One region of the Streptomyces sp. NBC_00224 genome, then DNA from elsewhere that is predicted to be linked to it. Evidence: riboswitches for the same ligand, from Rfam matches in the RefSeq annotation. Region 1 holds a riboswitch; the other holds the start of a gene.
The links. A riboswitch is a leader RNA that binds a small molecule or an ion and turns the genes downstream of it on or off. The one in region 1 is predicted to bind cobalamin.
Positions count from the first base shown of each region.

Region 2: it holds a riboswitch for cobalamin, as region 1 does, so the genes downstream of both, OG965_RS26860 (ribonucleoside-diphosphate reductase subunit alpha) here and OG965_RS14775 (CbtB domain-containing protein) in region 1, are expected to answer to the same signal.

Region 1 covers NZ_CP108106.1:3,291,317-3,295,436, reverse strand. Annotated here, with positions in the region: gene OG965_RS14785 (NAD-dependent epimerase/dehydratase family protein) at 1-852, opposite strand, end outside; gene OG965_RS14780 (histidine phosphatase family protein) at 1,065-1,634, opposite strand; cobalamin riboswitch at 1,703-1,860, shown strand; gene OG965_RS14775 (CbtB domain-containing protein) at 1,894-2,118, shown strand; gene OG965_RS14770 (CbtA family protein) at 2,137-2,910, shown strand; gene OG965_RS14765 (hypothetical protein) at 3,022-3,315, opposite strand; gene OG965_RS14760 (RNA-binding S4 domain-containing protein) at 3,431-3,865, opposite strand; gene OG965_RS14755 (DUF2277 domain-containing protein) at 3,917-4,120, shown strand, end outside.
Region 2 covers NZ_CP108106.1:5,992,972-5,997,091, forward strand. Annotated here, with positions in the region: gene OG965_RS26855 (ribonucleotide-diphosphate reductase subunit beta) at 1-169, opposite strand, end outside; gene OG965_RS26860 (ribonucleoside-diphosphate reductase subunit alpha) at 169-2,547, opposite strand; cobalamin riboswitch at 2,676-2,817, opposite strand; gene mctP (monocarboxylate uptake permease MctP) at 3,030-4,120, opposite strand, start outside.

The sequences.
Region 1 (4,120 bases):
TGCCCGGGTCGTGTCGACAGCCCATGTGCCGGCGGCGGTGCGCCACAAGGGGAGCTCAGTCCATTCGCGGACGCCGTGGGACGTGAGCACTTCATCGGCCGCCCATACGAGGTGTCCACGCCTGCCGGTCACCGTCACGCATGTAGTCAGGAGATCGTTCATGGTGGCTCGACCTTGCGGCGCGGCCAAGTTGTACGCGCCGCTGATCGTGTCCATGAGAGCGAAGTCCGCGACGTCGCGTACGTCGATCGGCTGGATCGTCTTGTCCGGCCGCCCGGGGGCGAGGATGCTCTCGCCACGCTCCGCCCGGCGCAACCACCAGGGCAGACGACCGACGTACTCGCCAGGTCCAAGGATGACGCTCGGCCGGAGGATCGTGGCGCGGCTGCCGAAGACGCTGGACACGGCTGCCTCGGCTCCGGCCTTCTGCTTCCCGTAATGCAGAGTGACGCCCTCGGCCACCCCGAAATCGCGGTCGGCGTTCGGGAGTGCTGGATAGAGGGGGCTGGCCTCGGACAGTGGCTCGTTGGGCCATCCCTTGTAGGCGTTGACCGTGGATACGTATACGTACCGGTCGACGACCGACGCGAGAGCCTTGCTGCTGTCGAGGACCTGCCGGGGCGCCATCTCGGACGCTGATGTGTCGATCACCACATCCCACGGGCCGAGTCTTGCGAGGCGTTGGAGATCGTCGGTGTTGGTGCGGTCGCCATGGACCGATTCGACGTTCGGAAGGTCGGGGCCTGAGCGCCCGCGGTTGAAGATGGTGATCTCCCGACCGCGAAGCAGCGCAGCCTCGACAATTGCGCGTCCCAGGAACCAGGTGCCGCCGAGCAGGAGAGTGCGTCGCATGTTCTTGATCCTGCCCGTCAACACTGGCAGGACGAAAGACCCCCTGCCCGGCCCGAAGGCCAGACGGGGGGCGTCTTCATACGTACTGCCTGCGGTACGGGTCCAGGGCCAGCGACGGCAGACCCCTCCGAGCCGGTGGCGGAGTCGATGGCGAGGCCGCGTCCCTGCGGCACACCAGCGCATCCGGATCCGACGGCGGGGGACCTTCGTCGTTACTGCACCCCCTCCGCCGGCCGCCCGCACCGCAGGTTCCAGCGGCCCGCGCGGCCCGAGAGTTCGGTCAGGGACAGGGGGGCCACGTCCAGGCGCCAGAAGGAGGCGGGCGGCAGGGCCAGGGCGTGGGTCACGGACGCGCGGACCACCGCCGGGGAGGCGACCGCGAGGATCCGGCCGCCCGCCGCGGGCAGCGTGTCCAGCCACGCGCCCACGCGCGCGACGAGCGCGAGCAGGCTCTCCCCGCCGTGCGGCGCCGCCCCGGGATCGGTGAGCCAGGCCCGTACCCCCGTGGGATCCGTGGCGCTCAGCTCGTCGAGGCGCCGCCCCCGCCAGCGGCCCAGATCCCAGTCGGCCAGGGCCGGTTCGTCGCCCGTGGGCAGGCCGTCCGCCAACTCGTAGCGGGAGGCGGGCGGTTTCAGCCGACGGGCCGGCACCGGAAGCGCCGCCGCCGCGTCCTTGACCCTGCGGACCGCGCCCTCGTCCGGGGCGGCCGCGTCGTCGCCGACTCTCGCCTCGCGCGCGTAGCGGTCGGCCGGGGGTGAGATCAACATCACGCGTACGGTCATGGGTCAAGCAGAGCACGGCCGTTCGCGCACTTCGCGCGGGGGCTGTGCCCCCGCGCGCCGTAGCGGCGCGGTCCCTCACGCGGTACGGTCTCGTCGACATAAAGACGGTGTGAAGGAAGCCCGGTGAGAATCCGGCACGGTCGCGCCACTGTGAACCCGGCGAGCGCCCTCAACAGGGAGCGAAGACGGGGAAGTCAGACCCACCACCGTCGACAAAGGCACCAATGACCGGGACGCGTGTTCCCCAGGAGGTTCTGCCGTGGCACTCTCCGCCGCCCCTGCGCCCAGCGCAGCAGCAACGCCGGCCATCACCCCCATATCGCTCAAGGCGATCGCCCCCTGGGCGCTCTTCTTCGGCATCCTCATGCTCGTCCTCCTGTACTTCGTCGGCGCCGAGCAGGGCGCCACGAGCCTCCTCTCCGGTGAGAACGTCCACGAGTGGGTCCACGACGGACGCCACCTGCTCGGCTTCCCCTGCCACTGAGACCAGGGGAACCAACTCGTGAACTCCCTGCACGTCAGGGCCCTGCTGGTGCGCGGCATGCTCGCCGGTCTCGCAGCGGGCCTGCTGGCGCTCATCGTGGCGTACGTCCTGGGCGAGCCCCGGGTGGACGCGGCCATCGACTTCGAGGACGCGCACGCGCACGAGCACGGCGAAGAGGTGTTCAGCCGCACCCTGCAGTCCACCGGCGGCCTCGCCACCGGTGTGCTCGTGTTCGGAGTGGCCCTCGGCGGTATCGCCGCGCTCGCGTTCTGTGTCGCGCTCGGCCGGATCGGCCGGTTCGGGCCGCGCGCCACGGCGGCGTTCGTCTCGCTCGGCGCGCTTGCGACCGTCTATGTCGTCCCGTTCCTGAAGTACCCGGCGAACCCGCCGTCCATCGGTGACCCCGACACGATCGGCAAACGCACCGCCCTGTACTTCCTGATGATCGCGCTGAGCGTGCTGCTCGCCGTCTCCGCCGTGATCCTCGGCAAGCGGCTCGCGCCCCGCCTCGGCAACTGGAACGCGACCGTCGCCGCCTCGGCCGCCTTCCTGGTCGCCATCGGGCTCGCGTACGCGTTCCTGCCCGCCGTCAACGAGGTCCCGAAGGACTTCCCGGCGATGCTGCTCTGGAAGTTCCGGCTCGCGGCCCTCGCCATCCAGCTCACCCTGTGGGCCGGTTTCGGGCTGGTCTTCGGCCACCTCGCCGAACGGCTCCTGGCGCCCAAGGCCGCCACGGCCGAGCCCCGCGGCACGGGCACGGCCGTCGACAGCACGACTGCGGCCGCCCACTGACCGGGCGCGCCGCACGCACGAGGGCCCCGGACCGACGTCGGTGACGATGTCGGTCGGGGCCCTCGCGCGCGTAGGTCGTGCTCGGTGCGCTGTTCGGTGGCGCTCGATCGGTCAAGGGCGACGCAGGGAGAACAGACGGCTGTTCCGCTCCCTGCGGTAGCGCCGCTCCCACCGGTCCATACGTTCCCGGCGGGCGCGGTAGGCCCGGTAGTCGGTGTCCGTGCCACGGCTGGATCCGCCGCCTCCGGACGAGCTGCCGGACGAACCCCCGGACGGTGCCGTGGAGCGGCCACGGCGCGGGACGCTGAAGAGTACGGCCACCACGGCGACGCAGAACACTATGCCGCCGAGGCTGAAGCCGAAGCCGTACAGGACCAGCGCCAGGACGAGCAGTAACAGGATCATGGCGTGTTCCTCTAGGGACGGTTCGGGGGCTCCCCTGGCCCCCGGCCCTCCAAGTTACTCCGGTACAGCGGGAGTTGGCCTCCGAGTTACGTACCGGCCAACGACTCGCGGGCCCCTACTGTCCGCGCAGCCGCTCCATCTCCCGGCGGTCCCGCTTGGTCGGCCGGCCCATGCCTCGGTCGCGCACACCGGCGGCCAGCACGTCCGAACGGGCGGGCGGCGGCGGGCTCTTGTCGACGTAGGTCTCGGCCGCGACCGCCGCGCCCACCCGCTTGCGGATGACCTTCGCGACGATGACGATCCGCTCCCGCCCCTCCAGGCGCACCCGCACCTCGTCACCCACCTTCACGGTGTGCGCGGGCTTGACGCGCTCGCCGTTGAGCTGGACATGGCCGGCCCGGCACGCCGTCGCCGCCATGGAACGCGTCTTGGTGAGCCGGACGGACCAGATCCAGCTGTCGATCCGTACGGGCTCCGAGGGCCCCGCCGGTGCCGCCGGTGCCGTCGGCCCCTTGGGCTCCTGTGTCTTCGCCTCGTCTGCTGCCGCCATGCCTCCGACTCTACCGAGGCCGTTGTCAGTGGTACCCGTCACACTTGAGGCATGTGCAGAAGCATCAAGACGCTCAGGCCGCCGGTCCTCCCCGAGGAGGCCACCGACGAGGAGATCCGCGCGGCGGCTCTCCAGTACGTGCGCAAGGTGTCCGGCTTCCGGGCGCCCGCCGCGCACAACCAGGAGGCCTTCGACCGGGCGGTGGACGAGATAGCGCGGGCCACGGCCGAGCTGCTCGAAGGCCTGGAGATACGG
Region 2 (4,120 bases), 2.7 Mb from region 1:
GCGTGAGCTTGGCGAGGTCGGCGACGTCGGAGTGGAGGTCGACCTCCTCCACCGTCCAGGTGTTCTTGATGGCGTCCCGGTAGCGCTCGTAGAAGTCCGGGTAGCGCATCGGGCGCAGGGTCAGCTCGAAGCCCGGGTCGAGAAGGTTCTTCTCGGAGTTGGTGGTCATTACTGGCAGGCCTCGCAGGACTCGGGGTTCTCAAGGGAGCAGGCGATCGCGTCGGCGTCGGGGGCCGCCTGCTGGACGGGGATCGGGGCGGCGGCCTGGGCGGCGCGGGCGATCCGGGTCGCCGGGCGCGAGCGCAGGTAGTACGTGGTCTTCAGACCCTGCTTCCAGGCGTACGCGTACATCGACGACAGCTTGCCGATGGTGGGCGTCTCCAGGAACAGGTTCAGCGACTGCGACTGGTCCAGGAACGGGGTGCGGGCCGCCGCCATGTCGATCAGGCCGCGCTGCGGGAGCTCCCACGCCGTGCGGTAGAGCGCGCGCACATCGGCGGGGATCCAGCTGAAGTCCTGGACCGAGCCGCTGGCGTCGCGCAGCGCCTCGCGGGACTGCGCGTCCCACACACCGAGCTTCTTCAGGTCCTCCACCAGGTAGCCGTTGACCTGGAGGAACTCACCCGAGAGCGTCTCGCGCTTGAACAGGTTGGAGACCTGCGGCTCGATGCACTCGTAGACACCGGCGATGGACGCGATGGTCGCGGTCGGGGCGATCGCGAGCAGCAGCGAGTTGCGCATGCCGACCGAGGCGATCCGCTCGCGCAGCGCCGTCCAGCGCTCCGGCCAATTCAGCTCGACGTCGTAGTGGTCGGGGTGCAGCACGCCGCGCGCCGTACGGGTCTTGTCCCACGCGGGCAGCGGGCCCGAGCGCTCGGCGAGGTCGCAGGACGCCTCGTACGCCGTGAGCATGATGCGCTCGGCCAGCTTGGTGGAGAGCGCCTTCGCCTCGGGGGAGTCGAACGGCAGGCGCAGCTTGAAGAAGACGTCCTGGAGGCCCATCGCGCCCAGGCCCACCGGACGCCACTTGGCGTTGGAGCGGCCGGCCTGCTCGGTCGGGTAGAAGTTGATGTCGACGACCCGGTCCAGGAAGGTCACGGCCGTACGGACGGTCTCGTCCAGGCGCTTCCAGTCGATCTCGCCGGAAGCGAGCACGAAGGAGCCGAGGTTGACCGAGCCGAGGTTGCAGACGGCCGTCTCGCCGTCGTCCGTGACCTCCAGGATCTCGGTGCAGAGGTTGGAGGAGTGGACCGTGTGGCCGGGCTCCGCCGTCTGGTTGGCGGTGCGGTTGGAGGCGTCCTTGAAGGTCATCCAGCCGTTGCCGGTCTGCGCCAGGGTGCGCATCATCCGGCCGTACAGGTCCCGGGCCGGCATCGTCTTCTGGGCGAGACCGGCCGCCTCGGCCTTGCGGTAGGCGGCGTCGAACTCGTCGCCCCACAGGTCGACCAGCTCCGGCACGTCGGCGGGGGAGAACAGCGACCAGGTGCCGTCCGCGTCCACCCGGCGCATGAACTCGTCCGGGATCCAGTGCGCCAGGTTCAGGTTGTGCGTGCGCCGGGCGTCCTCACCCGTGTTGTCGCGCAGCTCCAGGAACTCCTCGATGTCGGAGTGCCAGGTCTCCAGGTAGACCGCGGCCGCGCCCTTGCGCCGCCCGCCCTGGTTGACGGCCGCGACCGAGGCGTCCAGCGTCTTCAGGAACGGGACGATGCCGTTGGAGTGGCCGTTGGTGCCCCGGATGAGCGAGCCGCGCGAGCGGATGCGGGAGTACGAGAGGCCGATGCCGCCCGCGTGCTTCGACAGGCGTGCCACCTGGTGGTAGCGGTCGTAGATCGAGTCCAACTCGTCCTGCGGGGAGTCCAGCAGGTAGCAGCTGGACATCTGGGGGTGGCGGGTGCCGGAGTTGAAGAGCGTCGGCGAGGACGGCAGGTAGTCGAGCCGGCTCATGAGGCCGTACAGCGAGGCGACCTCGTCGAGCGCGCGCACCGAGTCGTCCTCGGCCAGGCCCGCCGCGACCCGGAGCATGAAGTGCTGCGGGGTCTCGATGACCTGGCGGGTGATCGGGTGCCGCAGCAGGTAGCGGGAGTAGAGCGTGCGCAGGCCGAAGTAGCCGAAGCGGTCGTCGGCGCCGTCCGCGAGGGAGGCGGTGACCAGCGCGTCCAGACGGTCCGCGTGCAGCCGTACGAAGTCGGCGGTGCGGTCCGCGATCAGGCCCTCGCGGTGGCCGACCTCGACCGAGTCGGAGAACGAGACCGAGCCCTGGGTCGCGGCCTCGTCGGCGATCGTGAGCGTCAGCAGCCGGGCGGCGAGGCGGGAGTACGCCGGGTCCTCGGAGATCAGACCGGCGGCGGCCTCGGTGGCGAGCCCACGCAGCTCCGCCTCGTCCGAGCGCGCGTTGCGGCCGCGCAGCGCGGCGGCGGCGACACGGCCGGGGTCGGTGTCCGGCAGATCGGCGGTGAGGTCGGTCAGGGTCCGCAGCAGGGCGGTCCCGGGGGCATCGGCCGGCTCTTCGGCGATCGCTGAGGCGGGATCCGCAGGGGCGATGGTCACGTGGGGGCACTCCTCGCTCGGCACGGGGCCTTGGGGAAGTGCGCGGGCACACGGACACACCCCCTCGGGGGTACGCCGCGTCCACATGCCCATTCCGCGAGGCCCGGACGTCTGGCACCCGGACCGGACGGCCAGGGCGCGCTGTCGGCAGGTCCTCGGACTGAACAGGTACGCAAATGCATACGAGTACACCGTTGCGGGACAGTTCCGGATTTGCACCGGATTCCCCTGCGGCGACAGCGAGCACGAGCATACATCTTGTGCCGCGCTGTGTTGGCACCCCCACATGTTGTGTCGCATCCGTACCGGAGCGTGTTTGTTGGGTAGTTGCTCGACTGCGGGCCGTCTTGGGCTGGTCGCGCAGTTCCCCGCGCCCCTAGACGCTTGCCGTACGCCGCAACCTGCGGGCGGTACGGGGCATTCCCCGGGCACGAAAACGGGCCGCCGGGGTTTCCCGGCGGCCCGATTTCCTGTTGCTCGTGTCAGTGCGTCGCGGCCGGGAGTTCCGTCTTGACGCCCGGGTCGCCCGCGTCCGCCGTGTAGTCCTCCGGGGACGTCTCGTCGACGCCGTCGGGGGCCTTCAGGGCTCGCAGGACCACCGTGAGGACGACGGTGACGGCGACGTTCAGGAGGAACGCGGTGAGGCCGATGTAGCCGATCTCACCGATGCCGGGGATGTTCTTGGAGCTGCCGCCGAAGTGCTTCTGGGTGGGCGAGGCGACCCCGTACGCGGCGAGCGTGCCGTACGCCATGCCCACCGCCCAGCCCGCCAGCAGCGCCCAGCGGTGGAACCAGCGGGTGAACAGACCGCCCACCAGGGCCGGGAAGGTCTGCAGGATCCAGATGCCGCCGAGCAGCTGGAAGTTGATCGCGACCGTCTTGTCCATGGTGAGGACGAAGACCAGCGCGCCGACCTTCACCAGGAGCGAGACCAGCTTGGAGACCTTGGTCTCCTGCGCCGGCGTGGCGTCCGGCTTGAGGAAGTCCTTGTAGATGTTGCGGGTGAAGAGGTTCGCGGCCGCGATCGACATGATCGCCGCCGGGACGAGCGCGCCGATGCCGATGGCCGCGAAGGCCACGCCCGCGAACCAGTCGGGGAACATGTCCTCGAAGAGCTGCGGGATCGCCAGCTGGCCGTTCTTGACCTTGACCCCGGCCGCGATCGCCATGAAGCCGAGCAGCGCGAGCAGGCCCAGCATCAGCGAGTACAGGGGCAGGATCGTGGTGTTGCGGCGGATGACGTTGCGGCTGCGGGAGGAGAGGGTCGCCGTGATCGAGTGCGGGTACATGAAGAGCGCCAGCGCCGAGCCGAGGGCGAGTGTGGCGTAGGTCCACTGCCCGGCCTCGGGGGGCACCAGGGCGCCCGTGGGCTTCCCGGCCGCGTTGGGCGTCTCGAACTTGTGCCGGGCCGCCGCGAAGATGTCGTCGAAGCCGCCGAGCTTGATCGGGATGTAGATGATCGCCACCAGGATGACGAGGTAGATCAGGCCGTCCTTCACGAACGCGATCAGCGCGGGCGCGCGCAGGCCCGAGGAGTAGGTGTACGCGGCGAGCACCGCGAACGCGATCAGCA